DNA from 3 places in the Cronobacter dublinensis subsp. dublinensis LMG 23823 genome. Region 2 is predicted to be linked to each of the others. Evidence: predicted binding sites of a transcription regulator. Region 2 holds the regulator's gene; each other region holds the start of a gene.

Region 1 (7,341 bases), 920 kb from region 2:
GCAAATCGGGGCCGACCTGTACGACGTCGCGAAATTCCAGACGCGGCGCGTCGCAGAGTCGCTCAAGGCCTGGCAGCGCGAAAAGCCCGCGGGCCTCGCTGCCGAGCAGTTTCGGGGCCATATACACGATAAGTTCGTCCACCAGACCGGCATGGAGCAGCGCGCCGGCGAGCTGCGGGCCCGCTTCCACCCACAGGCTGTTCACCTGGCGTTTGCCCAGTTGCATCATCAGCAGGACGAGATCCAGCTTGCCGTTATGTACCGGCGTCGGAAGTTGTTCAACGCCCGCAGGCCAGACGGCGTCGTCAGGGGTGGCGCGGGCAAGCCAGGTTTCGCCAGGCTGATTGACAATCCTGTGTGCGGGCGTCACCTGATTCTGACGGTCAAGCACGATACGCAGCGGCTGGCGCAGGTTTTCACGCGGGTAAAGCGCCTGCGTGTCTTCGCCGAGTTCGTCCCAGCGCACGGTCATCGACGGGTCGTCCGCCAGCACGGTGGCGCTGGTAGTGAGGATAGCATGGCTTTCGGCGCGCAGACGCTGCACGTCCCGCCGGGCCTGCGGCGAGGTTATCCACTGGCTTTCACCGCTCGCCATCGCCGTGCGCCCGTCAAGCGACGCGCCAAGCTTGAGTTGAATAAACGGAAAGCCGGTGCGCATGCGCTTGAGAAAACCTTTATTCAGGGCCTCGGCCTCGCTCATCATCAGCCCGTGGCTGACGTCGATGCCCGCCTGCTGCAAACGATAGAGCCCGCGCCCCGCCACTTGCGGGTTCGGGTCCTGCATCGCCGCGACGACGCGCGCGACGCCCGCGTTAATCAGCGCGTCGCAGCACGGCGGCGTGCGTCCGTGATGGCTGCACGGCTCCAGCGTGACATACGCCGTCGCGCCGCGCGCCCTGTCGCCCGCCATACGCAGCGCGTGGACTTCCGCATGCGGCTCGCCTGCGCGCAGGTGGAAGCCTTCGCCGACAATCGCGCCATCCTTAACGATAACGCAGCCTACGCGCGGGTTGGGGTGTGTGGTAAAGCGTCCCTGGCCCGCGAGCGTGAGCGCGCGCGCCATGTAAAATTCGTCGGACATCGGTTAATCCTGTAAGCGGGCGATCTCTTCGCCGAATTCGCGGATATCTTCAAAGCTGCGGTAGACCGAGGCGAAGCGGATATACGCCACTTTATCGAGCTTTTTGAGCTGTTCCATGACCAGATTGCCGATAAGTTTGCTCGGTACTTCGCGCTCGCCGGTGGCGCGCAGGTGGGATTTGATATGGTTGATGGCCATTTCGACGTCGTCGGAACTGACCGGACGCTTTTCCAGCGCTTTCTGCATGCCGCTGCGCAGTTTGTCTTCGTTAAAGGGCTCGCGCACGTCGTTGCTTTTCACCACGCGCGGCATCACCAGCTCGGCCACCTCAAACGTCGTGAAACGCTCATGGCACACCAGGCACTGGCGGCGACGGCGTACCGAGGAGCCCTCACCCACCAGGCGGGAATCGATCACTTTAGTGTCAACGGCGAAACAGAACGGGCAATGCATAGCGCTTCCTGACTGAAAAAGTTAACTGAACAACAGTTTACCCTGAACTGGCGGGACTACAAAGACGCAACCATTTTGAGACAAAGGCGCTATGCCAGACGCGCCGCCAGGCTCTACCATTACTGCACCTCACCTTTTTCAGGAAAAGCGAACAATGACAACACGTTATCTGAAATGGCTGATCGCAGGCAGCACCCTGGCCCTGAGCGCCTGCGCCCCGCAAAGCGAAGTGCGCCAGATGCACCAGAATGTCAGCACGCTGAATCACGAAATGACGAAGCTGAAGCAGGAAACCGTCAAAATCACGCAGCAGAACGCGCTGAATGTAAAATCGCAAAGCGGTGTTTACCTGTTGCCGGGCTCGAACACTCCGGCGCGCCTCAGCAGTCAGCTCGGGATGCTGAAAATGTCGCTGCGCAACGTCTCGGCAGGCGCGAACGGCACGCAGGCGGCGCTATTTATTCAGAGTGAATCCAACGAACCGCTGCCCGCCTTTACCGGCACCGTAGAATGGGGCCAGCTGCAGGGCACGACGGAAAACTATCAGGAAGTGAACGTGCAGAATCAGCCGTTCAGCGCGCCTGCCAGCACGCTGGCGCCAGGCGACGTTTCGATTCCACTGACGCTTAGTGGTATTACGCCAGAACAACTGGGTTTTATCCGCGTGCATGATATCCAGCCGCTTATCGCCAGCGACGCCGTCGTCGCGCCGTAATGCTCCCTTAGCCAGCGGCGCACCATTTGTTACATTCGCGCCGCTGCGCCCTCTTGCGTTCTCACGCCGTTAACTTCCGTCTTTTGCCGCCATTTCCATAAAAAGTGGCACCACGAATGTTGGCAGAGTTCCCTTATGCCGTTAGAATCCGCTTTCCGATGTACGCAAACGTGAACGCAATCGATTACGTACATGACAAGAATGTGAAATGCCACATATTTTTGTGAGGCTGGATACTTATAATAGGCAGCACAATTTATGCGGTGGCGGCCAGCCCGCCAAATGCGAAAGCTTTACTCCACCCAGAAATGGGGATTTCCTTAAAACAGTGGCTCTATTATGAAAAAAATTGTTTTAGCTGCCGGTGCAGCCCTGGCGCTCTCCACCTCTTTTACTGCCAGTGCGGCAGAAACCAGCAATAGCGAGTTTGTTTCCGACTGGTGGCACCAGAGCGTGAACGTCGTGGGCAGCTACCACACCCGCTTCGGACCGACCATCCGCAACGATACCTATCTGGAATATGAAGCTTTCGCGAAAAAAGACTGGTTTGATTTCTATGGCTACCTGGATGCGCCGGTATTCTTCGGCGGCAACCGCGATGCCAAAGGGATCTGGAACAAGGGTTCCCCGCTGTTTATGGAGATCGAACCGCGTTTCTCCATCGACAAACTGACCGGCACCAGCCTGGCGTTCGGCCCGTTCAAAGAGTGGTACTTCGCCAACAACTATATCTATGATATGGGTCGTAACGACTCTCAGGAACAGAGCACCTGGTATATGGGCCTCGGCACCGATATCGACACCGGCCTGCCGATGAGCCTCTCCCTGAACGTCTATGCCAAATACCAGTGGCAGAACTACGGCGCCCCGAATGAAAACGAGTGGGATGGCTACCGCTTCAAAGTGAAATACTTTGTGCCGATCACCCAGCTGTGGGGCGGCAACCTGAGCTATATCGGCTTTACTAACTTTGACTGGGGTTCAGACCTCGGCGATAAAGGCGGTTACGCGCTCAATGGCGTGAAGGCCCGCACGAACGACTCCATCGCCTCCAGCCATATCCTGGCGCTGAACTACGATCACTGGCACTACTCTGTAGTGGCGCGTTACTGGCACAACGGCGGCCAGTGGAACGACGATGCCGAACTGGCATTCACCAACTACAACACCCGCTCTACCGGTTGGGGTGGTTACCTGGTCGTCGGTTACAACTTCTGAGCCTGACAAGCTCAATGAAAAAGCCAGCGTATGCTGGCTTTTTTTATGGGCGCGGGTGACAAATAGCGAGCAAACCTGCTGCCTGCAACGCGCACGGCGCATCATCAAGGCGAAAAAAAACCGCAGGCCAAAACCTGCGGTTTTTACTGTCACGTAACGTCTCAGGCGATTACGGCAGAATGGAGGGCTGATCGGCGCCCTCTTTTTCCACCTTCTGCTGCAGCAGATGTTCACGCTTCATGCCGAGCTTGAGCGCCAGCGCGGACGCGACGTAAATCGACGACGCCGTACCGATGGACACGCCGATAAGCATGGTCAGCGAGAAGCCCTTCAGCATCGCGCCGCCGAACAGGTACAGCATGAGGATCACGACAAGCGTGGTGCCGGAGGTGATCAACGTCCTTTGCAACGTCTGGGTCAGCGACACGTTAAAGATTTCGTAAGGCGTACCGCGACGGATTTTGCGGAAGTTCTCACGAATACGGTCGGAGACCACGATGCTGTCGTTCAGCGAGTAACCGATGACCGACATCAGCGAGGCGATGATGGTCAGGTCAATCTCTATCTGGAACAGCGACAGTATGCCCATCGTGATGATAACGTCGTGCGCCAGCGCGATAACCACACCCGCCGCCAGACGCCACTCAAAGCGGAATCCGACGTATACCAGAATGGAAATCAGCGCGACCAGCAGCGCCATCGCGCCCGCCTGGGCGAGATCCGCGCCTACGCTCGGACCGACGAACTCGATACGCTTCACCGCCGCGTTCTGGCCGGTGGCTTCGTTAATCACGTTCAGCACTTTGCTGCCAAGCGTCTGACCGCCGGTTTCGCTCGGTGCTGGCGGCATACGTACCATGATGTCGCGGCTGCTGCCGAAGTTCTGCAGCAGCGGCTCTTCAAAGCCCGCCTTTTCCAGCGACTGGCGCATTAAATCCAGATCCGCAGGTTTTTCCAGCGCTATCTCGATGACCGTACCGCCAGTGAAATCCAGGCCCCAGTTAAAGCCGCGCACGCCCATCACCACAATCGAGGCGACAAGCAGCAGGCCGGAAATGGCGAAGGCCCAGTAGTCCCAGCGCATAAAGTCATAGACTTTACGGCCGTGGTTCAATTGTTCAACAGTATATTCCTGTGCCACAACGCACTCCTCAGATAGACAGCTTGTTGATGCGTTTGCCGCCGTACAACAGGTTTACAATGGCACGGGTACCGACAATAGCGGTGAACATGGAGGTCGCCACGCCGATACCGGTCGTGATAGCAAACCCTTTAATCGCGCCGGTCCCCACTGCGTACAGGATGATGACCTTAATCAGCGTCGTGATGTTGGCGTCGAAAATGGAGCTGAACGCCCCGCGATAGCCTTCATCAATCGCCTGCTGGACCGAACGACCGTTGCTGAGCTCTTCTTTAATACGCTCGTTAATCAGTACGTTCGCATCGACCGCGACCGCAAGGGTTAACACAATCCCCGCGATACCCGGCATGGTCAGCGTCGCGCCCGGCAGCAGCGACATAATGCCGACGATCAGCACCAGGTTCGCCAGCAGCGCCGAGGTGGCGATAAGACCGAACTTCTTATAGAACAGGACCATGAAGAGGATGGAGACCGCGAGGCCCGCCAGACACGCTTCCAGACCCTGAGTGATGTTCTGCATACCCAGCGTCGGGCCGATGGTGCGCTCTTCTACAATCTGGATCGGCGCAATCAGCGCGCCCGCACGCAGCAGCAGCGAGAGTTGACGCGCTTCGTTCGCATTGTCGATGCCGGTAATCACGAAGTTCTGACCAAGACGCGCCTGAATGGTCGCGACGTTAATCACCTCTTCGTCTTTCGCCAGAATGCTGCGCCCGTTAGCGTCTTTCTTACCGCTGTCCTTATATTCCACAAAGAGCGTCGCCATCGGTTTACGCAGGTTGTCTTTGGTGAAGTTGGACATGATATTGCCGCCCGAGCTGTCGAGCGAAATATTCACCTGCGGCATGTTGTACTGGTCAACGCCGGAGGTGGAATCGGTAATATGATCGCCGGTCAGAATCACGCGTTTGTACAGCACCACTGGCTGGCCTTCACGCGTCATCTTCACTTCGGAATCGCCAGGAATACGGCCCGCGGCGATGGCAGAAGGGTCGACAGAGTTGTTAACCAGACGGAATTCAAGCGTCGCGGTCGCGCCGAGGATCTCTTTGGCGCGCGCGGTGTCCTGAATACCCGGCAGTTCAACCACAATGCGGTCGGTGCCCTGACGCTGTACCAGCGGCTCAGCGACGCCCAGTTGGTTAACGCGGTTACGCAGGATATTAATGTTCTGCTGAACGGCATATTCACGCGCTTCGCGCAGACGTTCATCAGACGGCACCGCGCGCAGGCTGTTATCACCCTGGCTTGAGATAACCATATCGCGATGACGGGCAGTCAGATAAGAAACCGCGGCGTCACGGGTGTCGCCGTCGCGGAACTGGATCGTCATGCCGTAGTTTTCAGCTTTACGGACGTTAGTCCAGTTCAGGCCTTTATCGCGCAGATCGCTGCGCATGCCGTCCATGTTCTGCTCCTGGAGCTTGCTAAGCGCGGTTTGCATATCCACTTCCATCAGGAAGTGCACGCCGCCGCGCAGGTCAAGACCCAGCTTCATTGGTTCAGCGGAAATAGTGGTGAGCCAGCGTGGGGTGGCAGGCGCGAGGTTAAGCGCAACGACGAATTGATCGCCCAGCGCGCTCATCAGCGCTTCGCGAGCGCGCAGTTGAGTATCGGTGGAGTCAAAGCGCGCAAGAATGGCGCCCTCTTCCAGAGCCACAGATTTCGCGGAGATTTTTTCTTTTTGTAACGTATTCTGGACCTGGACCAGCGTTTGATCACTGGCGGCGACGCCGCGCGCGCCAGTGATTTGAACAGCCGGATCCTCACCATACAGGTTGGGAAGTGCATAAAGCAGGCCGACGAGAAGCACGACGACCAGCATAAGGTACTTCCACAAAGGATAACGGTTTAACACGGCAGTTCCCTTTGGGAAAACAATGGATTACAGCGCCTTCATGGTGCCTTTCGGCAGGACGGCTGCGACGAAGTCACGCTTGATAACCACTTCAGTGGTGTCGTTCAGGGCGATAGCAATGTAGCCGTTTTCCGCTACTTTGGTCACGCGGCCGACCAGACCACCGTTTGTGAGCACTTCATCGCCTTTCGCGATAGAGCTCATAAGGTTTTTATGTTCTTTGGTGCGCTTCTGCTGCGGACGCAGGATCATGAAATAGAAGATCAGACCAAATACCACCAGCATCAGGATCAGTGACATCGGGCTGCCCTGAGCCGGCGCACCGCCAGCGGCTACCGCATCAGAAATAAAAAAGCTCATTCAAATTCCCTCATTATTAAATTAATCAACGTTCAACGGTGGCACCGGCCGCCCCTGACGTTGGTAGAAATCCGCGACGAAGTGCTCTAATTTACCCTCTTCAATAGCCTTGCGTAAACCAGCCATTAAGCGCTGGTAGTGGCGAAGGTTATGAATGGTATTAAGACGCGCGCCCAGTATTTCGTTGCAACGGTCGAGATGATGCAAGTAGGCGCGTGAATAATTGCGACAGGTATAGCAATCACACTCAGGATCCAGCGGCCCCGTATCGCTTTTGTACTTCGCGTTGCGGATTTTCACCACGCCTTCGGTGACGAAAAGATGGCCATTGCGAGCGTTACGCGTCGGCATTACGCAGTCGAACATATCAATGCCGCGACGTACGCCTTCGACCAGGTCTTCCGGTTTGCCCACGCCCATCAGGTAGCGCGGTTTATCTGCCGGGATCTGCGGGCAGACATGTTCCAGAATGCGGTGCATATCTTCCTTCGGCTCGCCGACAGCCAGGCCGCCGA
Region 2 (7,341 bases):
ATTGTCGCCGGGATCACTTTTATTGAAGGAAACGTCGTGAAAGCGTGAGAAATGTCACAAAGCGGGTAAGAGGGAGTGGCAAAAGCCCCGGCGTGAGCCGGGGTGAGCGCTTAACGGGCGACGCGCAGGCCGTTTTCCACGCCGCGGCTGAACACCACCTGCCAGAGCTGAATATCCCGTGCGCGAAACGCGCCCGCGCAGGCGTTCAGATAATAGGTGAACATCCGTTTGAACCGCTCAGAGTAGTTATCGGCGATGTCCGGCCAGGCGGCCAGAAAGCGTTCGTACCAGGCCATCAGCGTTTTATCATAATCAGCGCCGAAGTTGTGCCAGTCTTCCATGACGAAGTGCGGCTCGCTGGCGGCCGCTATCTGGCGCGCCGAGGGCAGACAGCCGTTCGGGAAGATATATTTATCAATCCACGGGTCGACATTGTTATCGGTTTTGCGCGAGCCGATGGTATGCAGCAAGAACAGCCCGTCGGGCTTAAGGTTGCGGTCGGCGACGTCAAAATAGGTGGCATAATTTTTCGGGCCGACATGCTCAAACATGCCCACCGACACAATGCGGTCGAACTGCGCGTCGAGGTCGCGGTAATCCTGTAAAAGGATAGTGACATCAAGCCCTTCGCAGCGCGCCTGCGCCATTTTTTGCTGCTCGGCGGAGATCGTCACACCGGTGACGGAAACCCCATAATGCTGCGCGGCGAACGCGGCGAGACCGCCCCAGCCGCAGCCGATATCGAGCAGCGTCATCCCGGGCTTCAGCTGCAGTTTTTCGCAGATGAGCCGCAGCTTCGCCTGCTGGGCGTCCTCCAGGTTATCGGCCTCTTTCCAGTAGCCGCACGAGTACTGCATATACGGGTCAAGAATGCGGCTGAAAAGATCGTTGCCGAGATCGTAATGCTCTTTGCCGACAATCCACGCGCGCTTTTTCGACTGCAGGTTAAAGAGGCGGGCGCCGAGAATGCGCAGCGTATCTTTAAGATGGTGGGGGAGCTGGTCTTCCAGCCCCGCGCGCAGCACTTTGGTGAAAAACAGATCGAGACGCTCGCACTCCCACCAGCCATCCATATAGCTTTCGCCAAGACCGAGGGAGCCTTCCTGTAGCACGCGCTTAAAAAAATCGGGGTTTTTCACGTGGATGTCGGCGGGGGCGGCGCCGTTGACGGCGATCCCGGCCCGGCTGAGCAGTTCAGTTACAATACGATACCAGTGGTTATCCGGTATGCTGACTTCTTCCAGACACGATGAACTCATAGCTTCTCCATCACTACTGTGACCAGAACCTTCAAACAGCGTAGTCGCAATTTTCGGTATGTGAGAAATATCACGGAAAGGTCCGCGAGCCTGATATCCGACGTAGAACAGAGGAAGGGCGATGACCCTTGCCAGAAAAGTCATTCAAGAAAAACGGGAGCCAGCGGCTCCCGTTACTACATAATATTTATGGTGTTTATCGTAGAGCCGCGAACCAGTATAGGCCTCGCAATACGATGATTCAACCATTGACAGTTAGCAAGCTAATAACAAAAACGTCATATTATCGCCTGCCTGATTACCGTGCCGGGACGTGACGCCCGCGCAGCCACCAGCCAAGACCCGCCAGTAAGACCGTCGCCAGCATCACGCTGGTGGTGGAGAGCAGCGGCGTCGCAACAAGCCAGGAAACCACCAGACTCGCCACGAAGCACAGCCCCAACTGCAGGGTATTTTGCAGCGCGGCGGCGCGTCCAGTGGCCTGCGGGAACGGCAGCAGGGCGGCGGCCACCACGATCGGGTAAATCGCGCCGTTCGCCATCGCCATCAGGCAGAAGGGGATAAGCAGCGTGGTCAGCGTTACCGCGTCGCTTAAGCCCACAAGCCAGGTCGCGACCACGCTTAGCGCATAGCCCACCAGCAGCCAGGGCAGCAGCTTTTCGCCATGCCATTTTTGCAGCGCGCTGCGACAGCCGTAGCCGCCAATCAGAAAGGCGATAGTCTGCGGTACATAGCTTAAGCCTATCACCGCCGGGCTGTAGCCCATCGCGTGCAGGATAAACGGCGAGCCGGTCAGCCACGCGAAAAAGCTGGCGGAGCAGGCGGCGTAAATAAGCACATTACCGCTGTAAGTGGACGAGCGCAGCAGCATGGCGAAGCTCAGCGGTTCGCCTTCATGGTGATTTTGCGGCGCGCCGGCAGGCAGACGCAGCGCCGGGATCATCAGCAGCAGCGTAATGGCGAACAGCACCACGAAAATCGCCTGCCAGTCGAAATGATTGAGGATCCAGCTGCCGAGCAGCGGGGCCAGCGCCGGGGAGAGCCCGACCAGCGGCATAATAGTGGCGAAAATGCGCCGCGCCTGCTGCGCCGGGTAACGGTCTGTCACCAGCGCCTGCCAGCTGACCGCCGCCGCACAGACGCCGACCGCCTGAATAAAGCGCAGCGCCAGCAGCGCGCCGGCGCTCTCCACCCAGACCGTGCCAAGACAGCCGAGCGCGAAAATCCCGAGGCCCGCCAGTAATACCGGGCGACGGCCAAAACGATCGGAGAGCGGGCCCCAGACCAGCTGCGCCAGCGCGAAACCCGCGAGGAACAGGCTCAGGGAGGCGCTAATGGCGGACGGCGCGGTGCGCAGATCCGCTTCGATTGCCGCGAACGCAGGCAGATACATATCGGTGGCGAGAAAACCGAGCACGCTCAGCCCGGCCAGCCAGAAAAGAAAGCCTTTTGTAGGTCGCATAATGTTTGCTCACTTCGTAATACGCGAAAGAGCCAGGAGTGTACGGAGTGCAAACCGCGTTGTGAAACGTTAATATTTGCCCTCTCCATTCAAAAATTTTGCAGGCAAAAATGTGGTCTGAATATTCCCTCGAAGTGGTGGACGCGGTGGCGCGCAACGGCAGCTTCAGCGCGGCGGCGGCGGAACTTCATCGCGTGCCTTCTGCCGTCAGTTATACGGTGCGCCAGCTGGAAGAGTGGCTGGCGGTGTCGCTGTTCGAGCGTCGGCATCGCGACGTCGTGCTGACGCCCGCCGGCGCCTGTTTTCTGCGCGAAGGGCGTTCTGTTATCAAAAAAATGATGATCACCCGCCAGCAGTGTCAGCAGATTGCCAATGGCTGGCGCGGACAGCTCGCCATTGCGGTTGACAATATCGTGCGGCCCGAGCGCACGCGCCGCCTGGTGCTCGACTTCTACCGCCATTTCTCCGATGTCGAACTGCTGGTGTCGCAGGAGGTGTTTAACGGCGTGTGGGACGCGCTGGCGGACGGGCGCGTGGAGCTGGCCATCGGCGCGACCCAGGCGGTGCCGGTGGGGGGCGGGCGCTTCGCGTTTCGGGATATGGGGATGCTGAGCTGGCGCTGCGTGGTGGCGAGCCATCACCCGCTGGCGCAGCACGCGGGCGCGCTCAGCGACGACAGCCTGCGCGATTACCCGTCGCTGGTGCTGGAGGACACATCGCGCTCGCTGCCTAAACGGATCACCTGGCTGCTTGATAATCAGCATCGCGTGGTGGTGCCGGACTGGCACTGCGCCGCCGACGCGCTGAGCGAAGGGCTGTGCATCGGCATGGTGCCGACGCATTTCGCCAAACCCTGGCTGGACCGCGGCCAGTGGCGGGCGCTGACGCTGGAAAATCCATTCCCGGACGCCGCCTGCTGCCTGACGTGGCGGCAAAGCGACGCCTCGCCCGCGCTGCGCTGGCTGCTGGATTATCTGGGGGACAGTGAAACGCTGAACAAGGAGTGGTTGCGGGAGCCAGACTGAGAGGGCTCCCGGCAGGAATTACCGGCGATAGTCGCGGAACGGACCGTCCGCCACCGATCGGCGCTCGATTAAGCGCGGATGCACCTCGATAGTCTGGGACTCTTCACGTTTATTAATGATGCGATCAAGCAGCATATTGAACGCGGTCTGGCCCAGCGTCTCTTTCGGCTGATGGATAGTGGTCAGCGCCGGGCTGAAAAAGCGGGCGTTGCGCACGTTATCGTAGCCGATGATGGAAATATCCTGCGGCACGCGCAGGCCCATCTCGTCAGCGGCGCAAATCGCGCCCATCGCCATGATATCGCCGCCGCAGAACACAGCGGTAGGACGCTGCGGCTGGGAGAGGATCTGCTGCATCGCGCGATAGCCTGACTCCGGCTCGAAATCACCCTGCACAATCCAGTTTTCCGGCACTTTGATCATCGCTTCTTCCAGCGCTTTCATAAAGCCGGAGAAACGCCCCACGCCGGTATTGCGCTCAAGCTGGCCGGGAATAACGCCGATATCGCGATGGCCGCGTTCGATAAGATAGCGGCCTGCGAGATAGCCGCCCTGGAAAGCGTTATCGATAACCGAGTCGGTGAAATCCGCTCTGGCTTCGCCCCAGTCCATCACGACCATCGGAATATGACGGTACTCTTCGAGCGTGGCGAGCAGCGGCTCCGGGTATTCCGAACACATCACCAGCAGACCGTCGACGCGCTTTTGCGCCATCATCGACAAATAGGCGCGCTGCTTTTCCAGATTGTTATGCGCGTTGCCGAGGATCAGCGTATAGCCTTTCGCGAAGCAGCTGTTTTCAACGGCTTCGATAATTTCCGCAAAATAGGGCGCTTCGCTGCTGGTGGAGAGCAGACCGATAGATTTGGTGTGGTTCACCTTCAGGCTGCGCGCCACGGCGCTCGGCGAATAGTGTAATTCTTTGATTGCCGCCCACACCGCGTTGCGTGTCTCTTCCGCCACAAAACGGGTTTTGTTAATTACATGTGAGACTGTTGTTGTAGAAACGTTTGCTCGCTTCGCGACGTCTTTAATTGTTGCCATTAATCATCACTCCAGACCCCTCGCTGAGCCCTGTAAAATCACGGGTTAATCGTTTGCCTGTACACACCCCTGTGTGCCACGAGGGGACGTGCGGCATGCCGGGAAACGCGACATTTATCGTGAGGAGGGGTCGATGGCCGGTACCGAATAAAGTAGCGACGAATTTTGGCTTATCTTTATCGAAAGGGGAAGAGGGAAAACGCATATCTGGCTAAATGTCGCAGGATTTTTCGGCGCGTTTATGCAAAAATGCGCTCTACCTGTTTTTTATGGGGTCTTTAAGGAGAATACCATGAGTTCCGATCTGAAATTTTCGCTGGTCACTACCGTTGTTGTGCTGGGTTTAATTGTGGCGGGCGCGTTTACCGCCATTCTGCATTAAGCGTGTCGCGGGAGAACGCGCCTGTTCTCCCGTATTCTTTTTGCTATTCCTGCGCTTTAGCTTCTTTCGCCCGTCGTTTCCTTTCTTTCTCCTGTTATTCCCTTATGATTCGCTAATAACAACTTGCGCGTGTTCTTTAACACACAGGCAATAATATTTTGCTGTTTTGGTTACTTATCCTGTCGGCCTGAAAATGCCATGCTTTCTGCATCCTGCTGTGACGCCGGGGAACCGGCGCTGTTGTACAATTTCTGGAGTAATGAATGAAAGTCAATTTTCCGTTACTGGCACTGGCTATTGGTGCCTTTGGCATTGGCACGACCGAGTTTTCCCCGATGGGCCTGCTGCCCGTCATCGCCAATGGCGTTAATGTCTCAATTCCCGCCGCCGGTATGCTTATCAGCGCCTACGCGGTCGGCGTCATGATCGGCGCGCCGCTGATGACGCTGCTGCTGTCGCACCGCGCACGGCGCAGCGCGCTGATTTTCCTGATGGCAATCTTTACGCTCGGCAACGTTCTGTCGGCGCTGGCGCCGGATTACATGACGCTGATGGCCTCGCGCATTCTCACCAGCCTCAACCACGGCGCGTTTTTCGGGCTGGGTTCCGTGGTGGCGGCAAGCGTGGTGCCGAAACATAAGCAGGCCAGCGCTGTCGCGACCATGTTTATGGGGCTGACCATCGCCAATATCGGCGGCGTACCGGCCGCGACCTGGCTTGGCGAAACCATTGGCTGGCGGATGTCATTCCTCGCGACCGCGGGGCTGGGTCTGGTGGCGATGGCGAGCCTCTGGTTCTCCCTGCCGAAAGGCGGCAGCGGCGAGCGTCCGGATGTCAAAAGCGAGCTGGCGGTGCTGATGCGCCCGCAGGTGGTGAGCGCGCTGCTGACCACGGTGCTCGGCGCGGGCGCAATGTTCACACTCTATACCTATATCGCGCCGGTGCTGCACCACATCACTGACGCCAGCGCGGCGTTTGTTACCGCCATGCTGGTGTTGATTGGCGTCGGTTTCTCCATTGGCAACTATCTGGGAGGGCGCCTCGCGGATCGCTCGTTGAACGGCACGCTGAAGGGCTTTCTGATGCTGCTTATCGTCATCATGGCGGCTATTCCATGGCTTGCGAAAACCGAGATCGGCGCGGCGGTCAGCATGGTGGTGTGGGGGGCGGCGACGTTCGCCGTGGTGCCGCCGTTGCAGATGCGCGTGATGCGTGTCGCCAGCGAAGCGCCGGGACTGTCGTCGTCGGTCAATATCGGCGCGTTTAATCTTGGCAACGCGCTTGGCGCGGCGGCGGGCGGCGCGGTTATACATGCGGGCTTCGGCTACAGCGTGGTGCCGGTGATGGGCGCGCTGATTGCCGCTCTCGGCCTGCTGCTGGTGCTGCTCTCCGGGCGTCGCGAAACGCAAACAGCCTGTCGCGCGGAATAAAACGGGCAACGCAGAAAAAGAAAACGGAGAAGGGTGACCTTCTCCGTTTTTGTTGATAGCGACCGTGGATTAACGGATCGTGCGCGGGGTCATCACCCGGCGCGCGCCAACATAGTGGCGCTGCCAGTAATCTTCGCTGAGCGAGGTTATCTGAATTTCCTGTCCGCTACGCGGTGACTGGATAAATTTGCCGTTGCCAACATACACGCCGACATGATCGGCCGTGCCGCGGCCCTGGGTGCGGAAGAACACCAGATCGCCGCTTTCCAGCTCGCCACGGTTGACCGGCGCGGCATCGCGCAGGTGATACATTTCATTCGCGGTGCGTGGAATGCGGAATTTCACCAGATCTTTATAGGCATACCAGACCAGACCGCTACAGTCGAAACCGGTGCGCGGCGAGGTGCCGCCCCAGTGATACGGCTTGCCAATCTGGTTCATCAGTTTGTTCATGGCGGTGTTCTGGGCTTTCTTCACGCGTGCTTTATGCGCATCTGCGATAGTCAGCGGCCCGTTAACGCATCGGGTTTTGCGGTTTTTACGGGTTTTTGAACAGGCTTGCGCAGTCAGATGCGTGCTGGCCTGTTTAACGGAAGTGCCGGAAGTGCGGCGGGAAGCGGTTTTACTGGCAGTCGATGAGGTCTTGCTGGTGCGTTTTGCGGTGGTGGTTCGCTTCTCGCTGGCGGTTTTCGCCGTTTTCGTTTTTGTCTTTGTTACGTTGTTGCTTTTCCTGACGGTT
Region 3 (7,341 bases), 2.0 Mb from region 2:
GTCTGCAACGCTGAATATTACCGGCACCGTCACTGCACCGTCGGCATCCTGCGCAGTTCAACTGGGTTCTACCACGGTGAATCTGGAAGACGATATCACCAACCTGGTTGGTCAGAACCAAACTGCAACCCATGCCAATGAAGTCACCGTCAGCGTCACTGGCGAAGGCTGCGCAAATCTGGTTGAAGAAAATCACATCGCTTATAAATTTGTCGGTGTTGCGGATAATGCTGCTGGCACTTCCCTGGCGAACAGCGATGTAACTGCTGGCGCGGCAACTGGCGTTGGTATTGGTATTTTTGATGAAGCTAACGCACCGGTGAAAATCAATAGCGATACGCTGCTGGCTTCCCAGGCAGACAAATTCAAGCTGCAGATGGTGAAACTGGACGGACAAACGCCTGTCGCAGGTAGCCTGCTCGGCTCACTGACCGTACAGATCGAACGTATGTAATTCCGAAGCCCATCACAGGATGGGCTTTTTCTTCATTGAATTGAGATAACGGTGGCTGCAATTGCAGGCATCGTTATTCGGTTATTCAACACCAGGATTTATTGCTGGTATTGAGATAAATAATCCATAAGGATATGCAATGAAAAAAGCGTTATTTTGCGTCGCAGCGTCGACCTTTTTAATGCTGGGTGCGGCACATGCCTCCACTGACTCTAACGATATTAGCGCGAACCTGACCGTGAAAGGCAATCTTCACGAGACTCCGCAAATCGCTGGTTGTACGGTCACGCTTGATAAAGGAAGCGTCGCCTTAAACAGCAACGTGACGGATATGCCCTCGCAGGGTGATAAAGCCGTGAATGCATCATCCGTTAATCTGGTGATCAGATCGCTTGCACCGACGGTAGCACCTTATGATGCCTGTACACAGGAGCTTGCTGACGGTCACATTGCGTTTAAAGTCACTGGCGTCGGTGACAGCGTGGAAAATACTGTCCTCGCTAATACACAAGCGACCGGCGGTGCACAAGGCGTAGGTGTCGGTATTTACGATACCGAAGGCGAACCCGTTCCGTTAAATAGCGTTGTGAATCTTCTCGATTCGGGCGGTGAAGCCGGTATTGGCGAAATCAGCGTAGGCCTGGTAAAGCTGAAAAATCAGACACCAACCGCTGGTCTGGTCGCCGCCGCGCTCACGATTGAAGTCGCTCATATTTAATAATAAATCCTCAGCATTATTAAGCACCACGGTTACAGTCATCAACGCTTAATAAATTAAAAGGAATAAACAATGAAGAAAATCATTGGCAGCCTGGCTGCCGCTATCTCGTTAGTTTCAGGAATGGCCTGTGCTGAAATTCAGCCAACAGACATCAGTGGAGTAATGCAGGTTCACGGCATGCTCAATCAGCAACCTGTGAAAATGAATTGCAATATTTCACTTTCTGTAAATAGTGTTGCCTTGACGGCAGATCAAAATATCCCGCAGCAAGGCGATAAACTCGCTACGCAGCAAATTAAACAGGTTGGTGTAATTGTCTCTGCACAACCAGGCGATCAATGCTCGCAACGCCTCGCACAGGACCAGCTTGCCCTGCGGTTAACGGGTATTGGTGACAATGTAGAAAATACCGTTCTTGCCAATACATTAGCCAATGGTGCCGTTAACGTTGGTGTCGGTATTTATTCCCCACAAGGGGAGCCGATCCCATTGAACAGCACGATTCCTGTTCAGGTGACAAATCAAGCCACTATGGGCAACGCGGGAATTGGTCTGGCATTAGTGAAGTTGAAAAACAAGTCTACGAATGGCGGCATGGTGCAAAGCCAGCTGACTATCGAGGCCGTTCGTTTGTAATACCAAAAACGTTAAAGCGCTCGTTCAGGGCGCTTTAATACTCACAAAAAGGACATTGAAATGAAGCATATTATTACAGGTATAGCAGTTTCAACATGTATGTTCCTGAGTACTGCACATGCAGCATCTGTGCTATCTGATACCAGCCGTTCACTCACCGTACAAGGGAGCTTAAAAGAAAATACTGCGGCTTCCGGATGTGCAGTTTCACTTTCACGAAGCAGTGTAACTGACGTTAAAGTCGCTAACGATATTCCCCTGCAGGGCGAAGACGCCAAAATTATCTCCAGCGTGACATTATCCGTTGATCCGATTAACCCATCGTTATCTCCTGTTGACGACTGCTCAAGAGACATTATCGAGGGTAAGGTTGGCTTCAAATTGACCGGACCTGCTGATAATGGCGAAGGTACCGCGCTTGCAAATACACTAACCGGTGACAATGCGGCAACAGGCGTTGGTGTCGGGATTTTTAACATTCAGGGAAAATATATCCCGCTGAATAGCGTGATTAATGCCACAACTAACGTGAATAGTGGCAGCGCTATAATTGGCGTAGCCATGGTCAAGTTAAAAGGACAAACCGTCACGGTAGGGCATGTCCAGAGTAACCTGACGGTTGAAGTTGCTCATCTCTGATTTTTAGCTTTTATAAATATGTAGCAGAGAGCAGCGTGACGTTTGAACTCGTAACGCTGTAATTGCGTTAACTCGCCATCGTCGAAATAGATTATTCGAGTAAAAATATATGTTTAAAAAACAGCTTTTTGCTGTAGGCGCTTGTGCACTTTTGATTGCTTCCGCCGTTCATGCCGCAACGTCTAATGACACCGCCGCGTCACTGTCTATTACAGGCCAGTTAATGACGCCGGAAGTCTATAATAGCTGCGTGGTTTCACTGCCGACCGCCAGCGCGGTGAATTTGAATACGGATGGTTCAAGTCTTGCCGATCAAGGAGATAGCGCCACCAACGCCGCACCGGTCACGATTGCGGTAGATGGCAAGGCCAACGCCAACAGCTGCGAGCAGCAAATGGATGAAGGCCGGCTGGCGATTAAATTCGTCGGTACCCCGGATAGCAGCGATGGTACCGTTCTGGCGAATACGTATCAGGGGGAAGACGCGGCCACTGGCGTTGGCGTCGGCATTTTCGATCAGACGGGCAAACCGCTTAGCCTGGCCGAGTTGTTACCGCTGGATGCAGGTGAAAACAGCGCCTCTATTACGATTGGTCTCCAGCCCGTTGAGCTTAAAGGCCAGACCGCGACGACCGGCAAGATCCAGAGCAGCGTCACAATCGAAGTTGTTCATATGTAACCTCTCACGCCCATCTCCGGATGGGCTTTTTGCGATGGCATTCCGTTATTTTATTCTTAATATCAATTAGATAAGGAATGATAATGAAACGTCTGTTTATCAAATCCAGTCTTATGGCCGTTCTGCTGTCCACCCTGTCAGGTACGTCTGTCCTGGCGGCAGACACGCCGGCGACGCTCCATATCACCGGTCAAATCAACGCGCCAGCAGGGCAGTGCAAACTCTATTTAAGTGAAAACACGATTAGCCTTGATGCGGATCTGGCGCTCATGGATACCCAGGAGACGCAAACCGCTGCGAATCCACATCGTATTCATCTGCGTGTCGATGGTGACGCCGACTGCGAGAAGGCGAAAAACGATGGCAAGATCGAATTCCGCTTTTACAGCGATGCGGACACCAGTCGCGGTAATGCCATAAGAAACACGGCAGAAGGTGAAGGCGCCGCACAAGGCGTCGCCATTGGTTTGTATGACAACAACGACACGTTAATGACGGTCAACCAGAGCACGCTGCCCGCGACAGAGCCGCCGCAAACCATTGGGCTGCAAATCGTCAAACTAATGGACGGCACCCCTGGCGCTGGCGCTGTGCAGGGAACGCTCACCATTGAGATGAATAAAATCTAAACCTGCTGCCCACCTGGAGTGGGCATTTCACAGCTTCGCTTCCTTTTGTGTCCTTCCCACCGCGTTTTCTGTTTTCTGATGCCAGGCACCGACCTGCGCTGCCATAAAAATAATCACACCATGAATGGCAAACGTTTGCTTTTACCAAACAGTCCGATAAAATCTCCGCTTTTCCATCAGGGGAATGCCGTCGATGTCCGTTAACGCCGTTGAGTCTGAAAATGCGCAACCGATTGCGCCCGCGCCGAATAGTGAATTGATTTACCGTCTGGAAGACAGGCCGCCGCTACCACAAACGCTGTTTGCCGCCTGCCAGCATTTGCTGGCGATGTTTGTCGCGGTGATCACGCCCGCGCTGCTCATCTGCCAGGCGCTCGGATTACACGCGCAGGATACCCAGCACATCATCAGCATGTCACTGTTCGCCTCCGGCGTGGCGTCGATTATTCAGATCAAAGCCTGGGGGCCGGTTGGCTCAGGACTGCTGTCCATTCAGGGCACCAGCTTTAACTTTGTCGCACCACTGATTATGGGCGGCACCGCCCTGAAAACCGGCGGTGCCGACGTGCCCACCATGATGGCCGCGCTCTTCGGCACATTGATGCTGGCGAGCTGCACCGAAATGGTTATCTCCCGTGTGCTGCACCTGGCGCGCCGCATTATCACGCCGCTTGTCTCAGGCGTCGTGGTGATGATTATCGGTTTGTCGCTAATTCAGGTGGGGTTAACGTCTATCGGCGGCGGCTACGCGGCGATGAGCGACCACACCTTCGGCGCACCGAAAAACCTGCTGCTCGCGGGCGCGGTGCTGGCTGTGATTATTCTCCTCAATCGCCAGCGCAACCCCTACCTGCGCGTCGCCTCGCTGGTGATCGCGATGGCCGTCGGCTATCTGCTGGCGTGGGGCATGGATATGCTGCCTGCGAACAGTACGCCTGCGAATGACGCGTTGATCATGGTGCCGACGCCGCTGTATTACGGCCTCGGCATCGACTGGAACCTGCTGGTGCCACTAATGCTGGTCTTTATGATCACCTCGCTGGAAACCATCGGGGATATTACGGCCACCTCAGACGTCTCCGAACAGCCGGTTTCCGGTCCGCTGTATATGAAGCGCCTGAAGGGCGGCGTGCTGGCGAACGGCCTGAACTCGTTTGTTTCCGCCGTGTTTAATACCTTCCCGAACTCCTGCTTCGGGCAGAACAACGGCGTTATCCAGCTCACCGGCGTCGCCAGCCGCTATGTCGGTTTTGTGGTAGCGCTGATGCTCATTGTGCTGGGCCTGTTCCCGGCAGTCAGCGGCTTTGTGCAGCATATTCCTGAGCCAGTGTTGGGCGGTGCGACTATTGTGATGTTTGGCACCATCGCGGCCTCCGGCGTGCGTATCGTTTCCCGCGAGCCGTTAAACCGCCGGGCTATCATGATTATCGCGCTGTCGCTGGCGGTGGGTCTTGGCGTCTCGCAGCAGCCGCTGATCCTGCAGTTCGCGCCGGACTGGGTGAAAAACCTGCTCTCCTCTGGCATCGCCGCGGGCGGGATTACCGCTATTGTGCTGAATCTGATTTTTCCGCCGGAAAAACAGACCGAGGCCTGATCCCCTGCCGATGGCGGCGCCACGCCGCCATCGCAGACACCTGCGTTGACAATCCCCGCCTTGAGCAATTCGCCTGAATAGTGCATAAATCCATCATCGGAAATTCACAGGATGGAAGACAATGAAATTTCTCGGAAAGCTCATCATTGCGCTGCTTGTTGCCGTTCTGCTGATTCTGCTCGCCCTGTATGCGCTGTTGCAGACGCGCTGGGGCGCAGGCTGGCTCACCGGCTGGGTGAACCAGCACAGCGGCTATCACATCACCTTTGATGAAATGGACCACCGCTTCTCCGCGCCTTCGCATCTGGTGCTGAAAAACGTCACGTTCGGGCGTCGCGGCCAGCCCGCCACGCTGGTGGCGCAAAAGGTCGATATTGGCCTGAGCAGCCGTCAGATCACCGAGCCGATGCACGGCGATACCATTTTGCTCTACAAAGGCACGATCAATTTATCGCCATCCACCGCGCCGCTGCCCTTTCGCGCCGACCGCCTCCAGCTGAGCGATATGGCGTTTAACAGTCCGCAAACCGGCTGGGACCTGAGCGCACAGCGCGTCAATGGCGGTATCAGCCCGTGGCTGCCGGAGGCCGGGAAAATTCTTGGCAGCAAAGCGGATATCGCGCTGAGCGCAGGCTCTCTGACGCTCAACGGTATGCCCGCCAGCAACGTGCTGGTACAGGGCGAAATCAATCATAATGAAGTGACCATTACCAACCTCGGCGCTGATATTGCCCGCGGCGCGCTCACAGGCAACGCCCGCCGTCTGGCCAATGGCGGCTGGGTAGTGGACACGCTGCGCTTAAGTGACATCCGGCTGCAAACCGATAAAACGGTCAGCGATTTCTTAAAACCGCTGACGACATTGCCTTCGCTGGCGCTCGGGCGCATTGACGTCACTGACGCGCGGCTCGAAGGGCCCGGCTGGGCGGCGACCGATCTGGATATCAGCCTGCGTAATCTGACGCTTGCCAACGGCAGCTGGCAGAGCGACGACGGCCGCGTGTCGATGAACGCCAGCGAAGTGGTTTACGGCTCACTGCATTTTCTCGACCCTATCGTTAACGCCGATCTTTCCGCGCAGGGTGTCGCGCTGCGCCAGTTTAGTTCACGCTGGGAAGGCGGCATGGTGAGGACGTCTGGCAGCTGGCAGCGCGAAGGTAACGCGCTGACGCTCGACGAACTGGCGCTGGCCGGGCTGGAGTACACGCTGCCCGCCGACTGGAAAAAACACTGGCAGGAGACCTTGCCCGCGTGGCTGCAAAGCGTGACGGTGAAAAAGCTTTCCGCGAGCCGCAATCTGATTATCGATATCGATCCGCAGTGGCCGTTTCAGCTCACCGCGCTGGACGCCTGGGGCAATAATCTCCAGCTGGCGCGCAACGGCGAATGGGGGATCTGGGGCGGCAACGCCACGCTGAACGCCGCCGCCGCGACGTTTAACCGCGTCGACGTGCGCCGTCCGTCGCTGACGCTGAACGCGAATCCATCCACCATTGCGATTAGCGAGCTGAGCGCCTTTGCAGGCCAGGGAATGTTGCAGGCCACCGCGACGATTTCTCAACTGCCGCAGCGCATGACGACGCTAAGCCTCAATGGCCGCGCGGTGCCGGTAAACGTATTGCATCAATGGGGATGGCCGCAGGTGCCGCTGGAGGGCGACGGCAATATTCAGCTCACCGCGAGCGGCAGCCTGGCCGCCGACGCGCCGCTACGGCCGAGTGTTAGCGGCCAATTGCAGGCGACCGGCACTAACGGCCAGCAGGTGCAGCAGACCATGCAGAACGGTGTCGTACCGGGGGCTTAAACACCCACCAGAGCAGCGGCAGGTGGCGCTTTGCTTACCTGCCCTACAAAATCGCCACCGCAACCTACTCCTCCTCGTTACCGCCCTCTTCCAGCGGCCCGAAGGGTTTTGCGGGCAATACAATGTAAATTCCTTCAAACACCGCGCCGGGGGTATCATCGCCCGACAGCTCCACCTGCAACTGG

What was found. Region 2 encodes PurR, which represses purine synthesis genes. Its sites were predicted from a motif close to CANGCAAACGTTTGCNTG; they were not measured.
Region 1: AFK67_RS04945 (nucleoside-specific channel-forming protein Tsx) is a predicted target of PurR. The motif match lies at 2,423-2,440, and genes of this name have one in related genera.
Region 3: AFK67_RS20355 (nucleobase:cation symporter-2 family protein) is a predicted target of PurR. The motif match lies at 3,883-3,900, and genes of this name have one in related genera.

What each region holds. Positions count from the first base shown of each region.
Region 1 covers NZ_CP012266.1:1,075,344-1,082,684, reverse strand. The annotation lists gene ribD (bifunctional diaminohydroxyphosphoribosylaminopyrimidine deaminase/5-amino-6-(5-phosphoribosylamino)uracil reductase RibD) at 1-1,081, opposite strand, end outside; gene nrdR (transcriptional regulator NrdR) at 1,085-1,534, opposite strand; gene AFK67_RS04950 (SadB/YajI family lipoprotein) at 1,689-2,249, shown strand; gene AFK67_RS04945 (nucleoside-specific channel-forming protein Tsx) at 2,589-3,467, shown strand; gene secF (protein translocase subunit SecF) at 3,637-4,608, opposite strand; gene secD (protein translocase subunit SecD) at 4,619-6,466, opposite strand; gene yajC (preprotein translocase subunit YajC) at 6,494-6,826, opposite strand; gene tgt (tRNA guanosine(34) transglycosylase Tgt) at 6,848-7,341, opposite strand, start outside.
Region 2 covers NZ_CP012266.1:1,996,165-2,003,505, forward strand. The annotation lists gene cfa (cyclopropane fatty acyl phospholipid synthase) at 111-1,259, opposite strand; gene punC (purine nucleoside transporter PunC) at 1,558-2,721, opposite strand; gene punR (DNA-binding transcriptional activator PunR) at 2,832-3,746, shown strand; gene purR (HTH-type transcriptional repressor PurR) at 3,765-4,790, opposite strand; gene cydH (cytochrome bd-I oxidase subunit CydH) at 5,083-5,172, shown strand; gene AFK67_RS09115 (MFS transporter) at 5,436-6,602, shown strand; gene AFK67_RS09120 (C40 family peptidase) at 6,672-7,341, opposite strand, start outside.
Region 3 covers NZ_CP012266.1:4,381,906-4,389,246, forward strand. The annotation lists gene AFK67_RS20330 (fimbrial protein) at 1-454, shown strand, start outside; gene AFK67_RS20335 (fimbrial protein) at 594-1,172, shown strand; gene AFK67_RS20340 (fimbrial protein) at 1,245-1,811, shown strand; gene AFK67_RS23005 (fimbrial protein) at 1,872-2,450, shown strand; gene AFK67_RS20345 (fimbrial protein) at 2,560-3,129, shown strand; gene AFK67_RS20350 (fimbrial protein) at 3,213-3,758, shown strand; gene AFK67_RS20355 (nucleobase:cation symporter-2 family protein) at 3,952-5,352, shown strand; gene AFK67_RS20360 (AsmA family protein) at 5,474-7,156, shown strand; gene fabY (fatty acid biosynthesis protein FabY) at 7,221-7,341, opposite strand, start outside.